2 regions of the Pediococcus sp. genome follow, and region 2 is predicted to be linked to the other one. Evidence: a T-box and tRNA genes for the amino acid it is inferred to sense, from the RefSeq annotation. Region 2 holds a T-box; the other holds one or more tRNA genes.
What was found. A T-box is a leader RNA that pairs with one kind of tRNA and senses whether it is charged. The one in region 2 lies ahead of tyrS (tyrosine--tRNA ligase), so its partner is inferred to be a tRNA-Tyr.

Region 1 (10,063 bases), on a different contig from region 2:
CTGCCGGAGTAGTGATAAATGTTAACCTTCTCAATTGAAAGTTAGCATCTTTTTCTATACCTGCCGGCTTAGCTCAGTTGGTAGAGCATCGGTATCGTAAACCGAGGGTCGGGTGTTCAAGTCGCCTAGCCGGCATTGAATAAGACACCGTTTATGGTGTCTTTTGTTGTTTTTAGGAGAATTTGGGAAGCTTTACCCCTAAAAATAATACACGATAAGCTACATAGAGATGTTTGGAGGAAGAAATAAATTGAATAACCAAAGTGACGTGAGCAATGATAAGTCCTTCTTTGGGCAACCTAGAGGGCTCTCAACATTGTTCTTTACAGAAATGTGGGAACGTTTCAGTTATTACGGAATGCGTGCCATTCTGTTATTCTATATGTACTATGCAGTATCAAAGGGTGGTCTCGGTTTTAGTCAGACAACTTCTGCTTCTGTGATGTCCATATATGGTTCATTAGTTTATCTAACGAGTGTAATCGGCGGTTTTGTTAGTGATCGTATTTTAGGACCAAGAAAAACTGTCTTTTGGGGCGGTATTTTCATCATGTTAGGACATATTGCACTAGCACTACCATTTGGAGCCCCAGCACTATTTATTTCAATTGCACTGATCGTCATCGGAACTGGGTTATTAAAGCCTAATGTTTCTGAAATGGTCGGCGGGTTATATACCGAAGAAGATATTCGTCGTGATTCAGGATTTAGCATCTTTGTTTTTGGAATTAACTTAGGAGCCTTGATTGCGCCACTGCTTGTTGGCTGGGTAGGAGCACACGTGAACTTTCACGTTGGTTTTTCACTAGCTGCAATTGGAATGTTCTTTGGTCTTCTTCAATACTACTTAGGTGGGAAAAAGTACTTAAGCAAAGACAGTTTGTATCCTTCTGACCCACTTGAGCCTAAGGACGCACATAAACTTGGATGGCAGGTGACCATTGGGGTTGTTATTTTTGCGCTTATCCTGCTCGTTATGCAACTGGCCAATGCCATGACAATTGACAATGTTGTCTTGTTATTAAGTTTGGTGGCAGTTGCCACACCAATTATTTATTTTGTTTTGATATTTTCAAGTAACAAAGTGACTAAAATTGAACGTTCTCGTCTTTGGGCTTATGTTCCGTTATTTATTGCCGCAGTGATTTTCTGGGCAATTGAAGAACAAGGATCAGTGGTTCTTGCCTTATACGCGGCTCAACGAACACAGTTACATTTAGGGCCAATTACTTTGGCGGCTTCACAATTCCAGTCCCTTAATCCGTTGTTTATTATGTTATATACACCATTCTTTGCCTGGATGTGGATTAAAATGGGGAACAAGCAACCTACATCTCCACATAAGTTTGCTTATGGGTTGGCGTTTGCGGGAGTTTCGTACTTATTCATTGCTTTACCAGGAATGATGTTTGGAACGGCTGGTAAAGTCAATCCCCTTTGGTTAGTTGGTAGCTGGGCAATTGTTGAAATTGGTGAGATGTTAATTTCGCCAATTGGTCTTTCTGTAACTACTAAACTAGCACCAAAAGCATTTAGTTCTCAAATGATGAGTATGTGGTTCTTGGCAGATGCTGCTGGTCAAGCAATTAATGCCCAAATTGTACGTTTTTACACGAGCGCGACAGAAGTTCCTTACTTCTTGGTTGTCGGCGCTGTCAGCATTGTTTTTGGCCTTCTATTGCTCTTGTTATCTAAATGGATTTCATCCAAGATGGTCGGTATCAATTAAATTTAAAAATAAAGATCAGTTCTTTAAAGGACTGATCTTTTTCTAATTAGAAGACAATTTTTTGTGAGGCGTGTAAAATGATCAACTAACAGTGTGAAAGGAGACAAATATGAGGATTGCAATAACAAGTGACAACCACTTTGACGTAAATCGCTTAGATGTTGATGAAACACTAAAAAATCAAGCAGAATATTTAAGCCAACAAAACGTTGGGTTGTATTTAATTGCTGGTGATTTATTTAATGATTTTACAAAGAGTCTAGCGTATGTGCAAAACTTACAAAACGAATTAGGTTCCCAAACGCTTGTAAAGTTTATTGCTGGGAACCATGATATGGTTCATGGCGTTACGTTCGAAGAATTAGAGAGCCAACTTGATAATAGTTATTTGCATAACCAATATTTTGATGTGCCAGAGACCGACTGGCGGGTAATTGGTAATAACGGGTGGTATGATTACAGTTTTGCGGACAATGTTAAGGGCAAAACTATCGCTAATTTTGAAACTTGGAAGCGTGCTTACTGGATAGATGGGTCTATTAAGCAACCAATGTCCGATGGTGAAAGAATGGGACTAGTTTTAGATGAAACTACTCAACAACTTAAAACGGCTCAGGAGGCCCAAAAACGTGTCCTGTACTTTACACATTTTGTACCACGACGTAATTATATTCGCTATGCACCTGAAGGAAATTTATGGAATATGGCTAATGCCTATATGGGGAGTGCAAAATTAGGACAAGTGTTAGAACAATTCGAAGTTAATAAGGTAATATTCGGTCATATGCACATTCATCCAGCTCCACAGCAATTTGAAAAAACGACTTACTACAATCAATCAGTAGGTTATTATACAAAACGAATTAAGGAATGGCAAAATGATACTTTCCTCGCCGAATGGCGATCACGACTGGTTTTCTTTGACCTTTAAAAAAATTAATTTGAGGAAATTTGTAAAAACCCCTTGATATTTGTTCAAATTTTCGGTATTATATTTTAGTCGGATGCGTTAGAAGTTTTAATGCAATTCAAAAGGGAAGGGTAGCGAAGTCTGGCTAAACGCGGCGGACTGTAAATCCGCTCCTTCGGGTTCGGTGGTTCGAATCCACTCCCTTCCATTTTATGAATGGGCTATAGCCAAGCGGTAAGGCATCGGGTTTTGATCCCGAGATGCGATGGTTCGATCCCATCTAGCCCAATAGTTACGCCTTTCTAAGTCGCTACCAGTTTAAGTACTGATGTAGAGGCTTTTTTTGTATCTTCTATTAATGCACTTAGGTAGTAAAGTTTTAGTGAAAAATAGGTTATCCTCTTATCTTCAAAAATTTACGGTACAATAGGTTCATATTAGGTGGGCTTATTTTTTTATTATTGATGAGTTTTCTTTCTAGTAGTGGAATAGACGGAGGCGTCTAATGAATTATACATTTATCGGTGACATTCATTCAGCTAGTGATGATTTAAAAGTACTTTTGAATGCCATTAATACGGAAGAGGATCGCCTGATTTTTCTAGGTGATTACATTGATGGGACAGCAACTCGGCATTTTTCAAAGCATGAAGAAACGCAATTAATTGATCCGTTAGGTGTTTTAGATATTTTGATGAATCGGGTTAATCAGCACAGTGATATTGTATTACTTGGCAACCATGATGATTTTTGGGTACAGACAGCTACTGGTGATGATTTGAGTTATCAAACGTGGCGAATTAATGGTGGTGCTCATACGTGGCGAAAATTAGGAATTCACTCCGGCGCGCTACCTGTGATTCAAAGGGCACTCAATGCTCCAAAACTGGCCCCTTACACGAAGTTCTTAAGTAATCGACCATTTACCTGGGAAACTGGCAAAATACTTGCAGTCCATGCTGGTGTTCGTTGGGGAGTGAGTCTTAATAAACAAGAAAAAGACGATTTACTTTGGATTAGAAATGACTATTATTTCAATGCAGGATTGGAATCAGCGGGATGGCATAAAAATGAGTTAGGTAAGGTGATTGTCACTGGACATACACCAGTTCAGATCTTTAATCGATCCGGATTCATAAAAATGCAAGCTGACAGTCAAGATGTACCGCGTTATTTAATTGATGCTGGTAGTCGTTCCGGTGCATTTAGTGGTGGAATTGTGGCATTAACGCTTGATCCAAATGGAGGGTTCGTTTCAGCAAAATTTGTGGTGAACCAACAAGTTCAGGAGATTCCAAATAAGTTAATTGAAGAAGATTTTCTGTCAAAAGATCCCAAGTAAGCAATGATAAAAGTCGCAAACCCATGAACAACTGGATTTGCGACTTTTTTAACATCTTATTTAATTAATCAGCCACTGGTTTTAACGCCAGGGCTTTGGCGGCTTCTTCACAGTCGTCAAAATGATGTTTGGTTCGACCAAGAATTTGGTAATCTTCGTGTCCTTTTCCGGCAATCAGGATGACGTCTCCCGACTTAGCCGATTCAACAGCTTTCGTAATGGCCTCCCGGCGATCAATGTAAACTTCGGGGTGATCGTTTGGAACGCCGGCTAGCATATCATTTAAAATAGCCTGCGGGTCTTCTGTACGTGGATTATCCGCGGTAAAAATCGGCTTCGTACTGTATTCAACGGCAATTTTTGCCATTTTGGCCCGCTTTCCTTTATCACGATCGCCACCACAACCAATCACACAGTAAATGTCTTTTTTAGCAAAGGAATGGATGGTCTCTAAAGCATTTAAAAGACTATCTGGTGTATGTGAATAATCAACAATTACCCGGACCCCTGTATGAGAAGGGATGGATTGAAAACGGCCTTTTACCCCCGAAACTTTTTCCAATGAAGTGATAATTTGTGCTTCTGGTAGCCCGCCTGCATAAGCCGCGGCAAAGGCAGCCAACGGATTGTAAACATTAAATTGGCCAATCAGTTTCGTTGTGACATGGGTGAGATGACCAAATACGGACAAGTCAAATTCAGTACCATGACTATAAATCTGAATGTTTTGAGCACGAATCATCGCATCGGTATTGAGCCCATAGGTCAACACGTGGGCAGCGGTATATTGTTCAAACTCACGACCAACGGGATCATCGGTATTTAAAACGGCGACTTTACTAGTGCCGTCTGCATTATATTTATTGCCTAATTGAGCAAACAACATACTTTTAGCGTGAATATAATCATCCATAGTTTTGTGAAAATCTAAATGATCACGCGTGAGATTTGTGAAGACAGCAACATCGTAATCAATTCCCCAAACGCGGCCCAAAACTAAAGCAATCGACGAAACTTCCATTGAAACGATTTTTACGCCAACTTCGCGCATTTGTGCCAAAGTCTTTTGCGTTGTGATGGCATCCGGTGTGGTATTCTCAGTTGGAAAAGTTTCATCTTTAATGCGGCGATACATGGTTCCCATCAGACCAGTCGCCTGATTTTGATCTCGATAAATTTGGTCGATTAAATGGGTAACGGTTGTTTTGCCATTGGTGCCAGTCACACCAATCATATGCATTTTTTGGCTAGGAGCCTCAAAAAAAACATCGGCAAGGATTGCCATGGCTCGTTCAGTGTTTTGTACATACACAACAGGAACGGTAACGTTGATCCGCTTTTGAGCCACAATGATTTTGGCGCCTTTTTCAACAGCTTGTTTAACCAATGTATGACCATCAATGTGATAGCCACCTACGGCGATAAACATCGCACCAGGTTGAATCTCGCGGGTATCCTGAGTCAACATTGTCACATCAAAATCAGTTGTGATAGTTGGCTGAACTTGCTTGAATTTTAAACTATTAATTAATTTGCTAACTTTCATTGAGAACGCTCCTTTTTAGAATAGGCAGATAACTGACTGACATTACTGTTGAGTAAGGGTGAATTGATGGCTTTGTAAAAATTCATCGTGTAAACTGTTTAAAGCCGCAGTGAGGTCGGTTTTATGAATTAGAACCCAAATGGTCGTATAACTATCAGTTGATTGTAAAATATCGATATGGTGCTTGGCTAATGTGTTGACAATCCGGGCCGTGATCCCTGGAGTGCCCGTAATTCCGGCTCCTACAATGGCAACCTTGGCGCAATCAGAAACCATTCGATAGTTTGCATGGGCGGTTGCTAAAGTCTTTTCAGCAAGCCAGGTATCCATTTGTGGCAAATTGAAAACAACCGAATCGGTAGAAATATTAATAAAATCAATACTGAGATTTTGTGCGGCCATTAATTGGAAAATCTGACCAGATGTTAGGTTCTCAGTTGAAACAGAAAATTGAGTTAAGTTGTTTTGGTTGGTTATACCTGTAACAGTTCGATAATGAGAAATGTGGGGATTTCTTTCGCCAACAATTGTGCCTAATTCTTCAGGTTGTTGATAGGTTGCCCGAATCCGCATTGATAAGTTAGCTTGTTTAGCAACTTCAACAGCTCGTGGATGGATGACACGAGCGCCATTATGGGCCAAATTGGCAAGCTCATCATAGCTGATGGACTTGAGACAACGGGCCCTTTTTACAAGTTGAGGATCCGCCGTCATGATGCCGCTTACGTCGGTAAAAATATCTACCAATTCAGCGTTTAAGGCCATACCCAAAACGGCAGCCGAGACATCAGAACCGCCACGGCCGATGGTTGTGATTTCGCCATCTTTAGTGGCACCTTGAAACCCAGCAACAACGACGACATTCGTCTTTTTAAACATTTTTTTGATAGGAGTCGGGTCAACGTTAAGTATTTTGGCATTTTGAAATTCATCATCGGTTACAATTCCGGCCTCACTGCCCGTTAAAGCAGTGGCATCTAAGCCAGCTTCACGGGCCTGTTCTGTAAACACGGTTGCGGAAACAATTTCACCAACGGAAACCAACATATCTAACTCACGTTTAGATAACCTTGATTGGTTATTGTGGACCAGATTTAAAAGACCGTCTGTTGTGTAGGATGCTCCTGGTTCCCGAAAGGCGGAAACCAAAACCACGACTTTTTTACCGTGATCAACTGCGTATTTCACATGCACTAAAGCTTGCTTTCTAGCGGCTACATCTTTAACAGAAGTGCCCCCGAATTTTTGAATAACAATCTCCATTTTATCTATACCAACTCTCTATCGTTCTTCGGTTCTAACTCTTCCACATAAATTTTGTGCCACATCATAAAGGTGAGAATCGTCCATAATTTTCGGGAATTATCTGCAACACCATCACGGTGATCATCTAATAACGTTAAAAAGTAGTTTTTATCAAAATACTGATCCGTTTGGGAATCTTGAATAATTGTGCGTGCCCAATCATACATTTCACTTTTTAGCCAGAAACGGATTGGCACAGGGAAACCTAATTTTTTACGATGTAAGACGTGATCAGGTACAATACCTTCAACTGCCTTTCGTAAAATATATTTGGTCGTTCCATGACTAATTCGTAAATCAGCTGGAATGCTGGAAGCCACTTTGAAAACTTCTCGATCCACAAATGGGGTTCGTAATTCCAAACTGTGTGCCATGGTAGTTCGGTCAGCATTGTGAAGCAAATCGCCGTTTAACCAGGTGTGCATATCAATAAATTGCATTCTTGTAATCGGGTCATAATCTTGTGATTCGTCATAAAATGGTTTGGTAATGGATTGAAATGGATGACTGAGATTATAATTTTTAAAAAATGCACGTTTTTCGGTTTCATTAAATATAAAGGCATTGCCAACATAACGTTTTTCAAGGGGTGTGGTGCCACGTAACAAAAATGAGCGACCCTTTACGCCACGCGGAATTAATCGGGCAATATGATTTAAAGCGCCATTTAAGGGCTTGGTGTAATTAAATACACTTAATGATTCTGGTTCGTGATAGATAGTGTAACCACCAAACAACTCATCAGCACCTTCACCTGTTAAGGCTACTTTTACATGTTTCACAGCTTCTTTTGCCAAGAAATATTGGGGCACAGCAGCCGGATCCGCAAGGGGATCATCCATACTCCAAACAAACTTAGGAAAAGCTTCCATGAATGCTTCAGGGGTAATTAAACTGCTGTAATTTTTAACGTCTAATTTTTCAGCCGTTTCTTGGGCAACATCTAATTCACTGTAGCCTTCGCGTTCGAATCCAACTGAAATCGTTTCTAGGTTGGGGTTAAAATTTTTTGCCATGGCCACAATAATTGATGAATCAATTCCGCCAGATAAGAAGGAACCAACTGGCACGTCAGAGCGCATATGCATTTTGACGGAATCTAACAAAACTTCGCGAATCTTTTTGATGTAGGCCGTTTCCGATTCGCTCGAAGTATGAAATTCTCGATGGTAGTAACGATTAATTACGAGATCATCACCAATTTTTTTGGTTAATGTACATCCTGGTGAAAGTAGCTTGATTTCTTTAGTTAGGGTTTCTGGTTCTGGTACAAATTGGAATGTCATGTAATCTTGCAAGGCATCATGATCAAAAGTTCGCTGCGCAAGAATTTTGTAAATGGCTTTACTTTCGGAAGCATAATATAACTGGTCGCCTTGGATGGCATAGTAAAATGGTTTAATACCAAATTGGTCGCGAGCAGCAAAGAAAGTCTTTTCTTGTTTATCCCAAATCACAAACGAAAACATGCCGCGTAAATATTTAGTGACGTCAGATTGGTATTTGGCATACAAAGCTAAAATAACTTCGGAGTCAGACTCTGTTTTAAAACCGTATCCGTCTTTAATTAAATCATTCCGTAACTCAACAAAGTTATAAATTTCACCATTAAAAGTTAGCCAGTAGCGTTCATTATCATAGGATAGGGGTTGATGGCCGCCATCCAAATCAATGATACTTAAACGCCGGAATCCCATGGTGATGTGAGCATCTTCAAAGTAGCCACTATCGTCAGGGCCTCTATGGACCAACATATTTGTCATTTCATGAACTGTATTGTTTTCAGTCTGACCGTCGATTTTTGAAAGGTCGGTCAAACAGCCTGCGAATCCACACATACGGCCATCTCCTCTTTTTGTTTTATTAACTTTATATTTATGACTATATAGGTAACAGATTAAATCAAGTTTAAAAAACGGTATAAATCAAGAATTAACTAATTTTAACTGTAAAAAAGCGTTTTCACAACGAAAACAAATTGTTATTTTGAAAAATGATAAAATGGGAATATAAAAAAAGAAAGTAAGTGAATAAAAATGAAAATTGGATTTATTGGAGTTGGCAACATGGCAAAGGCCATTATTATTGGGTTGATCAAGGCGGGAGTTTCGGGAACGGACATTTTGGTGCACAGTGGTCACCTTGAACATTATGAGGCATTTGCAAAACAAAATCAGTTGGCGCTGGAAACTAGTAATGAAGAGGTTGCTAAAAAGGCGGATGTGGTGGTATTAGCCGTTAAACCAGACATTGCCAAACAGGTGTTAACTGATATTAAATTGGAAGTGAACAGTGCTGACAAATTAGTGGCTTCCGTCGTTTCTGGTCTAGAGATTGCCGAAATGCAGGCCATTATTGGTGATTGGCCAATTATGCGGGTGATGCCAAACGTTAATGTTGAAATTAATGAAGGGATGACCGCCTTGGCTGCAAGTGGCCCACTAACAGATTCACCATTTAATATTGGTAAAAATATTTTTGAAAAAGTTGGGAAGGTCATGGAAGTATCTGAATCTGACTTCACAACCTTTGGAGCGATTGCAGGTAGTGCGCCGGCGTATGCTTACTTTTTCATTGATGCGTTATCACGAGCGGGCGTTAAGTATGGGTTGACTAAGCAGGCAGCAACCAAAATTGCGGCCCAAGTTGTGAATGGGAGTGCCAAAATGGTTCTTGAGGCCGATGATAACCCAGCTGCTTTAATTGATAAGGTTTCTTCACCAGGTGGGACAACGGTCGCCGGTTTTCTAGCAATGGAAGAGGCCGGTTTTATGACCTCGGTAGTCAAAGGCATTGATGCCACCATTGCGAAAGAAAAAGGTGAATAACAGATTCTCCTTGCAGTTGTGGTCTATACCGATTATAATGAACTTAAATAAAACTGAAGGAGATTTTTAACTAATGAGTACTGTATTGAAACACGCCACGATTTATACTGGTTTAGAGAAAATTGATGACGGCTTTATTCGGTTTAACAAACAAATCGAAGCTGTTGGGCCAATGAGCGAGTTCCGTCCCTTGCCAGATGACGAAATTCACTTTGCTGCAGAAACAATTGTGACCCCAGGATTTATTGATGTGCACAGTCATGGCGGCTATGGGTTTGATGCCATGGATGGTGACGCTGACCAAATTAACGAAATGGTTACGAAAATGACAAAAACAGAAGGAATTACCACTTACTTCTGTACCACAATGACGCAATCGAACGAAAACATTGATCATGCGATG
Region 2 (10,063 bases):
ATTAAAGCGGTTGAAGATGAGATGGTTCAATAAATTACGAACAAACTTAGCCGACGCTTACTTTATTTTGTAAGCGCTTTTTGTTATGATTAAATCAATTATGAAAACGCATAGGAGATTAGACATGACAAATAGATTAATTGCTGTTGATATGGACGGCACATTTTTAAACAGTCAACAAAATTTTGATCGGCAATTTTTTTTAGAGTTGTATCCGCGGATGCAAGCTAAGAACGTGACGTTTGTAGTGGCCAGCGGGAATCAGGATTCACAGTTACGCGCGTTTTTTCCCCATACCGCAGATTCGATTTGGTTTGTGTCGGATAATGGGGCATTAGTGAAGCAACCTGATGAAACAATTGTGTATTCGGCAAAGATGGATCCCGCTGTTTATCAGCATGCTATTTCATTTTTAGCTAGTCTGGATGACGTCTATCCGGTGGTGAGTGCACAAAAAAGTGCGTATGTTTTGGATTCAGCTCCTAAATCATTTGCCGAGATGACGGCTAAATATTACTATAAACTAAAGTTAGTTCCTGATTTGGCTACCATTGACGATCCAGTTATGAAAATTGGCATGTCGTGTCCAGATGAGAAAACGGAAGAAATTTTGCAGTTGTTGGATGATGAGCTTGCAGGTAAATTATTACCCGTGTCTTCAGGCCATGGCGATATTGATTTAATCATTCCTAATACCCATAAAGCAAATGCGATTAAACGCGTCGCAGACTTTCTGGATATGCCGATGGCAAACGTAGTTACTTTTGGGGATGGTGGTAATGATGTGGAGATGCTAAAGGAAGCGGGACAAGGATTTGCAATGGCAAACGCGCCGCAAGCTATAAAAGATATTGCAGACGAAATTGCGCCAAGCCATGATGAAAATGGGGTCTTGGTGACAATTGATCGATTGCTAAAATCGTGGTAACAAAAAAGCTGGAGAATAGAAAACGAGGTCGGACAAAAACATAGTTTTGTCCGGCCTCGTTATATTTTCTGAATGTTATTTCTAAACTTTGAAGAAAAAGGCAGATTCTTCTGATTAGTCTAGGCGGCGCTCAGAACCTAACTGCCCTTTTGGTTTAATAATGTCTTGATCTGCGATACCGAATTCTAAATAAGGTTCCAAACACAAACGTGACTAGCATAACGAGATAGGTAATCATTTTGTAGGTTGGAAGCTGGTCGCGAAATTCGAGCAAATATTGATTTTGAAACGCACTTTGATATTCACCAGTTAATTTTGTCTCAATCGATGCTCCAATTGAAGAATTAATAATGAGTGTGGACACGCCGTCCGCTTGAAGTTGTTGTTTGACACTATTTTGAAACGCTGTTGGATCGACTTTTATTTGTTTACCGTCATAAACTTGCCCAACGGCAGTTTTAAGATCAGGTTTAATAACAGCTTCAGTGAGTTGAACGGAATAGCCATCATATTGAGGTAGCTTTTCGTTTACAACACTCACAATCCGGTCCACAATGGGATCGCTTGTGGCTACAATCTGACCGAAACTTTTATTGAAAACTGTAAACAAACAGATTGTTGCTAGAATGAAAATGAAGTACAAAAATGTCGAAAATGCACGTGAGCCATATTTAGGTTTGATTAAATGCTGTTCTCTGATAGTTGTGACCTCCTGTTTGAAACGTCTAAGTTTCTCAAAGATAAGCCACAAACTGCCTTTTGTCAATTGGTCATAAGTTGATAGGGCTCTTCTTCTGGATTAAAAGTAGTTGCCAACCAACTTAGTGACGTATCTTTCACCAAGTTTTCGTAACCTATCCGAGCAATGTGGTCATTCATATCTTGTAAACTTTGCCCACTTCCGAACTTTTTGAGATTCATCGGATCATTGACGGTAGTGTGATCGAAAATTGGTGATGCCAACAAAATGGCCGCCGGCAATGGGGTTGGTGTGTCAAAGTAATATTGCGTGTCTGGAAACTCTAAAATAGAAATCGTGTTGTTAGAAACACGACCAGGGTAGTAAACAGCAAAGCCTCTCATGATGAAAACTGTTAATGACTTAAGGTCAGTAATCGGATAACTTTTATATAGATTACCCTCAATTATGATATCAATTTTGTCTTTGTCATAAGCCACGGTTGTTTTGGAACGCACTTTCGGTCGAGAAACTCGTTTTTTTAAAAGACTTTTCCCACCACGAGGATATTCTTCCCCATCAATCTGAATGTGGCACCAGGATAAAAACGGATCAACGCCATCTTTTTGTGGCTTAAACGTAATTTGAGATTTTAAAACATCAGCACTAATTTTCATAAAAATCTACTTCCTCTAAGAAATAAAAATGAATATGAAACCGTTTACTTGATATCACACCGATATCATAGCACCATTTGTTCAAAATAACAATCTAAATTGCGTTTATTCTAGATTTTTATAATTTAATTGTATTGTCAAAGAGCTCTAAATCTTTTTGACCTCCAAACCGATCGTACCAAGGAGTTGCATAGTTTTCGAGAATATCATTTAGATCAGTTAAGTTCTTGTTTCCAGTTGTTTCTAACCATTGATGGAGACCTTTTTCCCCTTCAGTAGCGTAGGCAGTGATGCCATCTTGGACTAAAGAATAGTCGGTCATCACACCAGAAAATTTTGCTCCAGCCTTTCCCGCAAATTTAACCGCAGTTCGAAAGGTTTCAACAGAATTATCACCAGTTTGAAAAATAAATGGCCGCGTGGTGGTGTCACTGGCTTCTTTCAACAATTTTGCGGCTTCACGTTGAGAATAAACAACGGTTGCATTGCTTTCTGCAAATCCTTCTGTGTAAGCAAAGTTAATTGGTGTTTCTATTTGAAGAATGTCAATGTGATATCGTTCTTTAGTTAATTCCTTAATGGTATCGATGACCAGATCAGGTTGCAATTTGGCGAACTCGGCGCTTGATTTATCAGAAACTTGATCATCATAAACAACGGGTTCCACAAAGAGGGGCAGATCAGCTGCTAAAGCTTCTGCGCCGACGCGTTCTAGTAGCGCAAGTTTTTGATCAGTTGTCTGTTCATCAGTGTGGGGATTGTAAACCACGCGAACTTTGACGCCATTCGTTTTGGCATGAACTAAACGATTTAAGGAAAGGTGGTCAGGTGTTTGATCGGATAACTCATAGACGGTGATTAGGCCAGTATCCTTGGATCGAGATTGCATGGCTTTAGTGCCCAGCGTTGGATCCAAAAGCACTCCGGAAACATTTGGTGATAAGAACTCTGATAAAATTTGCTTAAATTCGATGCATTGATCAACTTCAAATTGATGGCCGGCAGACTCTTCAGCAGTTTTCATCATCGCTTGAAATTTAGTTTGTTCACCTAATCCCAGAATGTTAATGGTGCCTTCGTCATCTGCTAGTTTTTGTAAGTTTTCAAATTTACCGCGTGATAATTTAGTTGTCATAAAAATAATCTCCTTATATTTAAGTTACCTGAATAAACCGTATCACACCAGACCGAAAGTTTAAATTAATTAGATGGTTAAGACCAGTCGCCATGAGGAAAAACGAATCAATTTTGTAGCACATTGATACGGACTTGAGGCGTGTAAAAATGCTATAATGGTAAAAATATTTAATGAGGTGATTTGGTGTCACATGAAGCTGAAATTAAAGCCTATTGGCAAACGTTTGTAAAGGAGCAGCAGTTAAATGGTGCTGTTTACAGTGCTTGGACGTTTGGCTCTACACCTGAGATGGCAAATGAACTTGCTGATTTGACATTCAGAGGTATAAAAACAGCCACAACTTCGGCATATGATTTATATGAAGAAGATGAGGCTTATCCGCAGGTCGGTGAATATAACATGATTTTGGATGGTCATGGTCATCCAGTTTGCATCACAAAAACACTCGCTGTGGAGGTCGTTCCTTATAAAAATGTAACCGCTGAACACGCGTACTACGAAGGCGAAGGTGATCGCACATTAGCTTATTGGCGTAAGGTCCATGAGGCATTTTTTAAGCAAGAATACAAAGAGGCTGGCAAAACATTTAGTGAAGATATGAACTGTCTTTGTGAACTTTTTGAAGTGGTAGGTTAACTTTGTTTTGTGCGCGCTTCAAGAGCTAACAGGTCACGTTTTAAAGGCAAACCACCATGATAACCACCAATTGAACCGTCTTTTCGCAATACACGATGACAAGGAATCACAATTTGATTGGGGTTTCTTCCGACTGCATTAGCAACCGCTCGAATGGCAGTTGGTCGGTGGATTTTTTCGGCTAATGCACTGTAAGTTGTCGTTTCTCCATAAGGAACATTGCAAAGAGCTTGCCAGACAGATTTTTGAAAAGGGGTTCCGTTGAACTCTACTGGTAGAGAGAATTTTTGCGATTCGCCGGTTAACAGTTTTTTAAGTGCTAGTGCGTAGGCATTGGTCTTAACCGAATTTTTCACTTTTTGAACGTGAGGAAAATAATGCTGCAGGTCATCTTCGCCATCAGTGTTCGAACTGACAAAAGCTAAACCGCGGTCACCTACTGCCAAAAGATAAGTGTAAGAGCCAACGGTGATGTGGTCGATATACAAGGTTTTCATAGGGGTGCCTCCTGAACAATAGTTTGTCTAAATTATAACAAATAAAACGTTTATAAATTGATTTTTTGTTAAAAAGGCTGTTGGCGGAAATAAAAGTGGGTAAGGGATGAACTTGAGTGAATGATAAACTAAATTTTGAAACAGGTGTTAAAGATGCGTTGCCAACTGTATTTGGGTACATTGGCATTGGTTTGGCGTTTGGAATTGTCGGAAAAACGAGTGGTTTGAGTGTTCTAGAAATTTTCTTGATGTCTTTAATTACATATGCTGGTTCGGCACAGTTCATCATGGTAAGTTTATTGCTGGTTGGCAGTTCAATTCCGTTTATCATGTTGTCTGTATTCTTAGTAAATGCGCGTTTTATCTTAATGAGTACCACGGTAGCTCAATATTTTCGCCAAGATTCGATTTGGCAAAACATTGGGATTGGTACTTTGCTAACAGATGAATCTTTCGCGTTAAGCATGAACAAACTTAATTTTACGAATCATCGTTTGACACCAAGCTGGTTTCACGGGGCCAATCTGGTTGCCTATCTCACATGGGCGTTGGCCACGGCAGCTGGTGGCATTCTTGGAAATTTGGTTGGTGATCCAAAAGCGTTTGGTCTTGATTTTGCCCTTGTGGCGATGTTTATCGGGCTTCTCTACCTGCAATGATTACCGATCGCAGCAAAGCATTTGGATTTCAGGTTGTCATGGTGGTCATTATTTGTGCGTTAATGTATGGCTTAACAATTTTCTTTTCTGATAATGTGGCGTTGATTGCCACGACATTGATTGGATGCTTTTTAGGAATGGTGGTGGAACAATGGCGATCACGATGAAAGTTATGTGGGCAATTATTGGCTGTGGCTTGGTTACATGGCTGTCGCGGGTAATTCCGTTTGTACTGGTTAAAAACTTCGATTTACCAAAGTGGTTGATTCGCTATTTGAGTTTTGTGCCCATTGTCATTATGACGGCGCTGATTATGGAAAACATTTTTACTCATCACGCTGGCTCGTTACCAACGGTCAATCTCGATAATTTGTTAGCAACTGTGCCCGCGTTTATCGCCGCCATTATTTCTAAAAGTTTGATTGTGATTGTGGTGGTCGGAATTATTTGTATGGCGCTGATTCGCCTAGTTTTGTAAAAAGATGCTTGACTTGCGAAATCAACTCTCTTAATATGTAATTAACATTAAAAGCATTGAGACAACCGAAGTAGCAGATTATCCAACATTTCAGAGATCTGGTGGGATTGCGAACCAGAATGTGATAATTGTGAATTACACTTGTTGAGCTTCTAATCCTAAATTAGCGATTCATCCCGTTATCGATGTTGAGTGATTACATTGAAATGTAATAACTTGGGTGGTAACGCGGAAAAATTCGTCCCTAGAGTCTTTATTGACTTTAGGGATTTTTTTTATATCAAAAATAATAAGGAGGACGATTACATGAATATTATTGATGAACTAAAATGGCGGGGTGCCGTCAATCAAACAACGGATGAAGAAGGATTACATGAACTTACAGATAAGAAACAAATTGGTTTATACTGCGGTGTTGATCCAACTGGTGATAGTTTGCATATTGGCCATTTGATTCCCTTTATGATGTTGAAACGATTCCAGCTTCAGGGTCACCATCCGGTAATTGTAATTGGTGGTGGAACTGGTGCCATTGGTGATCCTTCGGGTAAAAACTCTGAACGAGTTCTACAGACTATGGAGCAGGTTAAACATAATGAAGATGCGTTATCCGCACAAATGATCAAGCTGTTTGGGACGAAAAACTTTACTATCGTGAACAACTACGATTGGCTTTCAAAAATCTCTTTGTTAGATTTCTTGCGCGATTACGGTAAGTTATTTAATGTGAATACAATGTTGAATAAGGAAGTTGTCGCAAGTCGTTTGGAAGTAGGGATTTCATACACAGAGTTTACGTACCAGATTTTACAATCAATTGATTTCCTTCATCTATATAAACATGAAAATGTTCAGTTACAAATTGGTGGTGCTGATCAATGGGGTAATATTACTGCTGGAATTGATTTGATCCATAAAATTGAAGGTTCAGATACAGATGTGTTTGCGCTGACGATTCCATTAATGTTGAAAGCAGACGGGACTAAGTTTGGTAAGACGGCCGGTGGAGCTGTTTGGCTGGATCCTAAGAAGACGTCACCATATGAATTCTATCAATTCTGGATTAACCAGGATGATCGGGATGTAGTGAAATATTTGAAGTACTTCACATTCCTTGATGAAGACGAAATTAAGGCGTTGGCAGAAAAGGTACGTACGGAGCCTGAGAAGCGTGAGGCTCAGCGTCGTTTGGCAGAAGAAGTGACGGAATTTGTGCATGGCAAACAGGCGGTGGTTGAGGCACAGCATATTACTCAGGCTTTGTTCTCTGGTGAGGTGCAGGATTTAACTGCAGAAGAGATTGAACAGGGATTTAAGAATATGCCATCTGTTGAGGTTAGTGCTGAGAAGAAAAACATTATATTGTGGTTGGTTGATGATACGAAGATTGAGGCTTCGAGAAGACAGGCGCGAGAAGATGTAAAGAATGGTGCGATCTGGATTAATGGTGAAAAGGTGCAGGATGTGGATGCAGAGATTGATCCAAGTGCTCACTTTGAAGGGAAGTTTGTCATTGTCCGTCGTGGAAAGAAGAAGTATTTCTTGGTGCGAATTAAGTAGAGTGCGCGAGGCAAAATGGTAAGAGGCTGATTATAACCACGACGGATGCGGGATCGCAATCCCGCGGGAGTCGTGGTTATAATCAGCCTCTTATTTTGCCGAGCGGTCCTACTGATTAAACACCTAGAAATAATTTGAAATCTTTGCTCTTCTATATACAGAAGCTTTTCTAAAGATATGGGAAAATTCAAAAAAGCGTCAAATTATCTTAGGCAATGTGCTGTTTGATAATTTGGCGCTTTATGGGTATTTGGGATCGTACGTGTTTATTATTTTAATGTTAGATTTTATTAAAGGTAATAACTTCTTGCTAGTATTAAACGCACAGATTTTTCACCAATAAGAATAGGTAAAAGCATTTCAGAAATGGATATGTCAATTTAGCCTTAAAATGAACAGAGAAACTAAGACGATTCTGTTATCTGCCTAGTAAAGTCTGCTTAAACGCTCTAAATGCTACTATACTCATTTGAAAAGCAGCAGATTTACAGGATTTCTATTCTTGAGTTGAAATGCTTTTCTAAAAATTGGGTATTTTCAAAAATTTCTTTTTCGGATATTACTTCTTTTTCAGATGTAACTACCCATTTTGTCTCAACATCATCATCACGATGAATGATTGCGACAAGTATACCAGTAAAAGTTCCGATGGGAGTTTCTGCATTTTTTGATATCACATAGACATCCTGTTTTTCACCATCGCCGCCAATAATACCAGAAATATAGCCGTAGTTTAATGGATATACGTTTCCAAACTGATCCACATATCCTTTTGGTCTGTCGATTGTAACCTGCAGTTTTAATTTATTCATACTAAAGATCCTCCTCATATGTCACTCTTTGGGCCGCCCAATCAATCTATATCCACTAATTGTTTAACAGTGGATTGAACTTTGGTTTGTGAAAGTCTCACATGTTTATTTTTGAACAATATGGATCTTTTGAAAATAACAAATTTCACCATCCATATAAATATATCGTTGCACACCGGCCACAAGAGTTAACTTACAACCAGAGATTAGCTTTATGTTTATTTTGAACGATGCCCCAAGTAATCATCTTGATAGTGTTGGGTCAGGTAATCATGGATTTCGGTCATCATAAGTTTTGTAGAGGGGGATGCAGCTTGAGTTTTGTTGACACTGAGACAGATTGTGCGGTTGTATTGGTGTGAAAAGGGATAAACATTCACATCACCAGTCAACTTTTGCAGCGCTAGCTTAGGCAAAATTCCAAAACCCAGTCCACTTTCTACCATAGAAAGGATGGATTGATCATCGATTGAATAACTAATGGCTTTCGGGGCCACGTTGTATTGATCCAAAGTTTTCTTGGTATCACGATCATAGTCAATTTGTTGAAGAATAAAATGATAATCACCAATGTCATCGGTTGTAATATAAGTTTTGTTTTTGGGTACAAAGTTTGCTGGAGTGACGCAGTAGATAGGATCCTCGATTAGAGATTCTGTTTGAAGCTGCGAATCTACTGGAAGTGTGGCAAAGCCAATGTCGACAGAGCCAATGCGAGTCATTTCGGTAATTTCTGAAAAGGTCCCTTGGGTGATTGTCACCTCGACGCCAGGATATTTTTTCTTAAACCGGCGAATAATTGTGGGTAACCAGTTTATGCACACACTACTAAATGCGCCAATTCGAACGGTTCCTAAATTTAGACCACGGATTTGATCGGCAACTTGTTGCAACTGAGCCTCACTGTTTAAAATGTGCTGAATGACAGGTAAAATTTGTTGGCCATCTGGTGTCAGTTCCACACCAGTTCGGTTACGGATAAATAATGGAAATCCTAGTTCATGTTCTAATTGACTGATTGCATGACTGACTGCACTTGGGGTTACGTTTAGTATTTTTGCGGCTTGACCGAAATTGTTAGTGGTCACGACTTGAGCAAAAATCTCATATGAAAAATTAGCCATCTAATGCACTTCCTTCTATATATAAGTATGAAACGTAAATTTCAAATAGTTTAGTGATGAAAAGCATTCACGCTCTATTGAGAACGTTGAGTTTTACTTCATACTAAATAATTAGTATCATAGAGTCAATAAGGAAACCGAAAAAGTATGGAGGAATTGTAATGGAAGAAGAATTTGCTAGTCGAGTTTCGTTAACTTCAAAAAGTGGGTTGAATGCTATCTATCCAAGTAGAGATCCTGAAATGATTTCTTTTACGGGTGGCTTTCCTGATGCCAGCTTGTTTCCCAACCAAGAATTAGCAGAAAGTTTTCAAATTGCAGTTACTAACCAAAAGTCACCCTTACAGTATCAGGTGGGTGAGGAATCTGCTGAGCTGCGAAGCAAAATTGCTGATTTGTTGAATGCTGATGGCACAGTAACTTGTGCTAATCAGATTATGATGACACAAGGTGCCCAGCAAGGATTGGACTTAGTTGCTAAGCTTGTAATTAACAAAGGCGACGGTTTGGTTGTAGAAGGACCAACTTATATTGGCGCATTAGCTGCGTTTGATGCTTATGAACCAAATTACTTTTCCGTTAGCATGGAAGATGATGGGATGAATTTAACTGAACTAAAACGTATGCTAATTCAAAATTCCATAAAGCTTATCTATACGATTCCAGATTTTCAAAATCCTACTGGCATTGTAATGTCATTGGAAAAACGTCAGCAGTTAATTGAATTAGCTAACCGTTATGATGTTTTGATTTTGGAAGATGCTCCCTATCGCTGGCTAAGATACGAAGGGGAGCCATTACCTACATTGAAGTCAATGGACACACAAAATCGTGTAATTCAATTAGGAAGTTTTTCAAAAATCTTGGCTCCCGGA

Region 1: it encodes a tRNA-Tyr, which carries the amino acid that the T-box ahead of tyrS (tyrosine--tRNA ligase) is inferred to sense. The anticodon was not compared.

What each region holds. Positions count from the first base shown of each region.
Region 1 covers NZ_DOEM01000035.1:67,600-77,662, reverse strand. The annotation lists tRNA gene DD627_RS08545 (tRNA-Thr) at 63-135, shown strand; gene DD627_RS08540 (peptide MFS transporter) at 230-1,729, shown strand; gene DD627_RS08535 (metallophosphoesterase) at 1,839-2,660, shown strand; tRNA gene DD627_RS08530 (tRNA-Tyr) at 2,765-2,847, shown strand; tRNA gene DD627_RS08525 (tRNA-Gln) at 2,857-2,928, shown strand; gene DD627_RS08520 (metallophosphoesterase) at 3,145-3,981, shown strand; gene DD627_RS08515 (UDP-N-acetylmuramoyl-L-alanyl-D-glutamate--2,6-diaminopimelate ligase) at 4,046-5,527, opposite strand; gene dapG (aspartate kinase) at 5,570-6,790, opposite strand; gene asnB (asparagine synthase (glutamine-hydrolyzing)) at 6,796-8,670, opposite strand; gene proC (pyrroline-5-carboxylate reductase) at 8,869-9,660, shown strand; gene nagA (N-acetylglucosamine-6-phosphate deacetylase) at 9,734-10,063, shown strand, end outside.
Region 2 covers NZ_DOEM01000014.1:34,123-44,185, forward strand. The annotation lists gene DD627_RS04115 (hypothetical protein) at 1-33, shown strand, start outside; gene DD627_RS04120 (Cof-type HAD-IIB family hydrolase) at 125-928, shown strand; gene DD627_RS04125 (hypothetical protein) at 1,083-1,679, opposite strand; gene DD627_RS04130 (hypothetical protein) at 1,691-2,284, opposite strand; gene DD627_RS04135 (tagatose 1,6-diphosphate aldolase) at 2,403-3,419, opposite strand; gene DD627_RS04140 (ASCH domain-containing protein) at 3,606-4,058, shown strand; gene DD627_RS04145 (methylated-DNA--[protein]-cysteine S-methyltransferase) at 4,055-4,555, opposite strand; partial or broken gene DD627_RS04150 (AzlC family ABC transporter permease) at 4,672-5,381, shown strand; gene DD627_RS04155 (AzlD domain-containing protein) at 5,366-5,692, shown strand; T-box leader at 5,740-5,941, shown strand; gene tyrS (tyrosine--tRNA ligase) at 5,999-7,252, shown strand; gene DD627_RS04165 (inorganic diphosphatase) at 7,738-8,064, opposite strand; gene DD627_RS04170 (LysR family transcriptional regulator) at 8,283-9,188, opposite strand; gene DD627_RS04175 (aminotransferase-like domain-containing protein) at 9,350-10,063, shown strand, end outside.